DNA from 2 places in the Superficieibacter sp. BNK-5 genome. Region 1 is predicted to be linked to the other one. Evidence: predicted binding sites of a transcription regulator. Region 1 holds the regulator's gene; the other holds the start of a gene.
The links. Region 1 encodes LexA, which represses DNA repair genes until DNA is damaged. Its sites were predicted from a motif close to TNCTGTATGTACATACAGNA; they were not measured.
Positions count from the first base shown of each region.

Region 1 (3,137 bases):
ATTTTTTTGCTGCGTGCTTCGTCTTCTACCGCGCGGGCAATCGCTTTGGACGCCAGAAGCTTATTAAACAGATCCTGACGGGCAGGCAGACGCGGTCCCACGGCAGCCAGACGCTGACGGGCAAAGTGCATACGCGCAACGCGTGCCAGCTTTTGCGCAATGATTTTATCCGTTCCGTGCTCGTCTGCCATACGCCGCAGAGAGACCGAAGGGGAGAAGCGGACAAAACTGTCGCGCCCCAGCCAGGACACGGCGAAAAACTTTTGTATGCCATTGAGCATGCGCAGCGGCGGATTAACCTCGCCCTTCTCACGCCCCGGTGAACGGCCAAACATCACCGACACCGGCACCATCTGCACGTCCAGACCCGGATTGCTGCGATGCAGATCCAGATAGTCATGGAAGAGTTTGATAGACTCTTCTTTCGGCGTGTAGTAGGTAAACACACGCGGTCCGCCGTGAATAAAGACGTAGCGCGGCAGCAGGGTGCCGTCGACCTCCAGCGGCTCCAGGGGATCGGGGAGATCGTGTGCCAGGCACTGCGTGCGCAGCGTCAGCAAATCCGCTTTTGAGTTATAAGGCAATACGTACATAATCGGGCGGGAGGTATCCAGACCCAATTCCTGCGCGGGTTCCGCCGGAATAGACTTGCTCTTTACCAGCACGCTTAATGGTAAATTCAGTAATTTGTAGTAAATTCGTGGCCAGCCGGACATAAACGATGTGAAGCCTCTGGTTAATCATGCAAATGCGCTGCAAGGATATCAGAAAGTGAACCGATTTTCTGAGCTTACGCAGGACGCGCGCTATATCATTGACGCTAATAATGTAAAAAGGTTCTTTTAATGGCCAATAATACCACCGGATTGACCCGGATTATCAACGCAGCGGGTTATTCCTGGAAAGGATTTCGTGCGGCATGGATTAACGAAGCCGCTTTTCGGCAGGAAGGCGTGGCCGCCATTGTGGCGATCATTATCGCCTGCTGGCTGGATGTGGACCCCATCACGCGTGTCTTGCTGATAGGTTCGGTGCTGCTGGTAATGATCGTGGAAATTTTAAACAGCGCAATTGAAGCCGTCGTGGACCGCATCGGCACGGAACGGCACGAACTGTCGGGCCGCGCCAAGGACATGGGATCGGCGGCGGTGCTGCTGGCGATTATCGTCGCGCTTATCACCTGGGTGACCTTATTGTGGTCGCATTTCCGCTGAAGGTCGCAAAAGTAGAAAAGTCTCTTATTTTTCGTGCCATTGGTGGTTCCAAAATCGCCGTTAACTGTATATACTCACAGCATAACTGTATATACACCCAGGGGGCGGAATGAAAGCGTTAACGGCCAGGCAGCAAGAGGTGTTCGATCTCATTCGGGATCACATCAGCCAGACAGGCATGCCACCGACGCGTGCGGAAATTGCGCAACGTTTGGGGTTCCGTTCCCCAAACGCGGCTGAAGAACATCTTAAAGCGCTGGCGCGGAAAGGGGTGATTGAGATTGTCACCGGCGCATCACGTGGTATTCGTCTGCTGATTCAGGAAGAAGAAGGTATTCCGCTTATCGGTCGCGTGGCTGCCGGTGAGCCGCTGCTGGCGCAGCAGCATATTGAAAGCCACTATCAGGTTGACCCGTCACTGTTTAAACCCAACGCCGATTTTCTGCTGCGCGTTAGCGGGATGTCGATGAAAGACATTGGTATTATGGACGGCGATTTGCTGGCAGTGCACAAAACGCAGGACGTGCGTAACGGTCAGGTTGTTGTCGCGCGTATTGACGAAGAAGTGACCGTTAAGCGCCTGAAAAAACAGGGCAACGTCGTTGAACTGCTGCCTGAAAATAATGAATTTTCACCGATTGTGGTTGACCTGCGTAAGCAAAACTTCTCTATTGAAGGACTGGCTGTGGGCGTGATCCGCAACGGCGAGTGGCTGTAATCTCGTCCTGATTTCTGCGGTACTGTGGGTGCCGCAGGATTTCCTCTTCATTTTCTGAAACCTTCCCGGCCTTATGATGCTTCACAGGGTTAAATATTCTTAATTCCCCGCAGGGTACAGGATCCTCATCTACACTTATTCTTACGTTCAGCAGAAAACATAGCTTATCTGGACGACAGAATTCGAATGATTTGTACCCCAACAATGAGGACATAATTATGAATAAAGACGAAGTCGGCGGTAACTGGAAACAGTTCAAAGGTAAAGCGAAAGAACAATGGGGCAAACTGACCGATGATGATATGACTGTCATCGAAGGTAAACGTGACCAGCTGGTTGGTAAAATCCAGGAACGTTACGGTTACCAGAAAGATCAGGCGGAAACCGAAGTAAAAGACTGGGAAACCCGTCACGATTACCGCTGGTAGTAGCGCACTCAGCTAACCCCTGAGAAGTCCTACCCGAAGGTACATGGAGGTACCACCCCACAAAGAGCCGTGCTGAAACTAGCGCGGCTTTTTCTTGCTTTGAATACTGTGGTCGTGATGACATTCGCCGGGATGACGACAGGCTTCAACCTCAGCACAATCTGCACACAGACCGTGTGCTTCGATCACATTATGACGTAAAGCAAATCCCATCCGCGCTGCCAGCGCATGCATGATATCTTCCACGCCATCGGCACCTTCCTCTTTCACGACGCCGCAGCGGTCGCAGATGAACATCGCCGAAGTGTGGTTGTGATCGAAGAGATGACACAACACGTAGCTATTGGTCGATTCCACCTTATGCACAAAACCCTGCTCAAGCAGAAACTCCAGCGCACGATATACCGTCGGCGGTTTGGCCTGTGGTTCTTTGTCGCGCAGCAGGTCAAGCAGATCGTAGGCGCTAATTGCCCCCTGTTGCAGGCTCATTAACCGCAACACTTCAAGGCGCTGCGGGGTCAGGCGCACATTGCGTTGCACGCACAGCTTTTCAGCTTGCGCTAACATCTCCTGCGAAGTGGTCTTGTCCATAGCGTCCTCGGGTGGGGTGGGCAGAAGCCTATTTTATCATGTTCTGCTGAAAGTCAGAAATGAAGGCTGTTTACATGGCAGTCTCACTCAAAAGACTGGTCATAACAGATTAGTACGGACTGCACGCTTTCATGTTACTCATGAGCAAGCAGTAAATTAACGGCATACATATATGTACTCAGTACA
Region 1 covers NZ_CP179893.1:893,051-896,187, reverse strand. The annotation lists gene plsB (glycerol-3-phosphate 1-O-acyltransferase PlsB) at 1-716, opposite strand, end outside; gene ACMGGS_RS04335 (diacylglycerol kinase) at 846-1,214, shown strand; gene lexA (transcriptional repressor LexA) at 1,324-1,932, shown strand; gene ACMGGS_RS04325 (CsbD family protein) at 2,151-2,360, shown strand; gene zur (zinc uptake transcriptional repressor Zur) at 2,439-2,951, opposite strand.

Region 2 (3,137 bases), 2.3 Mb from region 1:
ATTAAATGACTGGAACAACCATGACAACCACCAACGATGCGCCGCAGGGCGAACTGGTTTTACGTACGCTGGCGATGCCGGCCGACACCAATGCCAATGGCGATATCTTCGGCGGCTGGCTAATGTCGCAGATGGATATGGGCGGCGCGATTCAGGCAAAAGAGATTGCTCAGGGCCGCGTCGTGACCGTGCGGGTGGATGGTATGACCTTCCTGCGTCCGGTGGCGGTGGGCGATGTGGTGTGCTGCTACGCCCGCTGCGTTAAGCGCGGCACGACGTCGGTGAATATTAACGTCGAAGTGTGGGTTAAAAAAGTGTCGTCCGAGCCGATTGGCCAGCGATATAAAGCAACCGAGGCGCTGTTTATTTATGTGGCGGTAGACAGTGACGGCAAACCGCGGCCATTGCCTGCGGCGTAAAGTTTCGCCCGGCGCAATGCCGGGCAAAATCGGTCAAATAAAGCCCAGTAGCGAAAAGAAAAAATAGCCAATGATCAGGACAATGACCGGCATGATGTACAGCGGCACAATTTGCAGGAAAATCGTATGCCGGGGCACCACGATGCGTGATTCGATCTGCTCGCGGGTCATCCCGTCCGGCCCTTTCGCTTTTTCGAGGATCATTTGATCTTCCACCCCTTCACGCAGAAAACGCGCCTGACGGCTCATCCGCGCGCCGGAAGATTGCAGCGCCAGCCCAACAAAGATGAAGGCAAATATAATCCAGAACATCAGGTTGAGGCCGTGACTAAACTCCGGCTGCGGTGAGTTGTACCAGAAAAAATTGAGAAACGGCGTGTTAAAACGCATCATTTCAATCATCACGTGCGCAAAATCCAGCATGACAGCGTTGATTCCCGCTTGTTTTTCGCTGTGCGCGTACATGAATTTCAGAACCGAGATGAGGGTAGAAACGACGGCTGGAATAAATATCACCCAACCCGCAATCCGTTTTATAATTGCGATGCGTCCAGCCTGTTGATACGTCATGGATTCCCCTTATAGAGACGCTTTGTTATCGCTGCTAATTCTACCCGCTGCTGCCACTTTTCGCCCGATTTTTAAAAGCAATATGCTATAACAACGCATAGTTTTCACGTGGTAAACATTTTAAGAGTGGACTCCTGAGGAGGGATGCAATGACGGTTCAGCGACAAATTCTCGCCGCAATTTTTGATATGGATGGTTTATTAATTGACTCCGAACCCTTATGGGATCTGGCTGAACTGGAGGTGATGGAGGGCCTCGGGGTGGATGTTTCCCGACGTGATGAGCTGCCCGACCTGCTCGGCCTGCGTATCGATATGGTGGTGGATTTATGGTACGCGCAGCAGCCGTGGAATGGCCCCGGTCGCGACGAGGTCACCGCTCGTATTATCCGCCGCACGATGAATCTGGTGGAAGAGGCGCGTCCGCTATTGCCTGGGGTGCGTGAAGCCGTGGCGCTGTGCAAAGCCGAAGGGCTGAAAATCGGGCTGGCGTCCGCCTCTCCGCTGTCTATGCTGGAAAATGTGCTCACCATATTTGGCCTGCGTGATGATTTTGAAGCGCTGGCCTCAGCGGAAAAATTACCTTACAGCAAACCGCATCCGCAGGTGTATCTCGACTGTGCGGCAAAACTCGGGGTTGATCCATTAACGTGCGTTACGCTTGAAGATTCCGTCAACGGCATGATCGCCACTAAAGCCGCGCGGATGCGCTCAATTGTCGTCCCGGCACTGGAGGTTCAGCAGGATCCGCGCTATGTTTTGGCGAACGTTAAACTGCACTCTCTGCACGATCTGACCGCTCAGCATTTGCGCGGTTGATCCCCCTGGGCGTTCAGACCGAACGCCCTTTCAGGTTTATCTCACCGGCACACGCAAATTGTGACATTGAGTTACAACGTCACCTCTTTCACATACTGTATAAAAACCCTATACTGGATGAATCGACAGTTTAGCGAGTCCAGTGATTATCATGACGGCGGAAGGCCACCTTCTTTTTTCCATTGCCTGCGCGGTTTTTGCCAAAAATGCCGAGCTTACGCCTGTGCTCGCGCAAGGGGACTGGTGGCATATCATTCCTTCGGCGATTTTGACCTGTCTGCTGCCGGATATCGATCATCCACAATCCTTTCTCGGACAGCGCTTGCGCTGGATCTCAAAACCCATCGCGCGGGCCTTCGGGCATCGCGGTTTTACCCATAGTCTGCTGGTCGTATTTTGCGGTCTGACGATCTGCTATCTGAAAATACCGGAAAGCTGGGTGATCCCGGCAGACGCCGTGCAGGGACTGGTGCTGGGTTATTTAAGCCATATTCTTGCCGATATGCTCACACCCGCAGGGGTTCCGTTGCTGTGGCCGTGCCGCTGGCGCTTCCGCCTGCCGATCCTTGCGCCATGTAAAGGGAATCAGCTTGAACGCGTGCTGTGCATGGCGCTCTTTGTCTGGGCCGTCTGGATGCCGCAAAACCTTCCTGATAACAGCGCGGTACGCTGGTCATCCGGGATGATCAATTCGCTGCAAACCAGCTTTTATCGGTTGATACACCATTAATCGCGTAAATTATCGTCTGTACCAGACGTTTTGATATAAGCCATTCCATTTGGATATAAGACCCCCATCACACTTCTGCTACTCTTGCGCCATCTGAGTTGGCGTTGCTAAGCCGACCGTAATAAACAGGAGAACGGGGATGAATTTTCCATTAATCGCGAACATTATCGTGTTCGTCGCCTTGCTATTTGTGCTGGGACAAACCCGCCACAAACAGTGGAGTCTGGCAAAAAAAGTGCTGGTGGGTCTGGTGCTGGGCGTCATTTTTGGTCTGGCATTACAGTTTATTTATGGCGATGACAGTCCGGTACTCAAAAGTTCGATCCAGTGGTTTAACGTCGTAGGCAACGGTTACGTCCAGTTGCTGCAAATGATTGTTATGCCGCTGGTATTCGCCTCGATTCTGAGCGCGGTGGCCCGTCTGCATAATGCCGCACAGCTTGGCAAAATCAGCGTACTGACCATTGGTACGCTGCTGTTTACCACCCTGATTGCGGCGTTAGTCGGCGTTCTGGTCACTAATCTGTTTGGCCTCTCTGCCGAAGGGCTGGTACAGGGCGCGGCCGAGACGGCGCGTCTTAACGCCATCGAAAGTAACTA
Region 2 covers NZ_CP179893.1:3,451,304-3,454,440, reverse strand. The annotation lists gene yciA (acyl-CoA thioester hydrolase YciA) at 21-419, shown strand; gene ACMGGS_RS16500 (YniB family protein) at 453-989, opposite strand; gene hxpB (hexitol phosphatase HxpB) at 1,139-1,807, shown strand; gene ACMGGS_RS16490 (metal-dependent hydrolase) at 1,959-2,537, shown strand; gene ACMGGS_RS16485 (L-cystine transporter) at 2,677-3,137, shown strand, end outside.
Region 2: ACMGGS_RS16490 (metal-dependent hydrolase) is a predicted target of LexA. The motif match lies at 1,919-1,938, and genes of this name have one in related genera.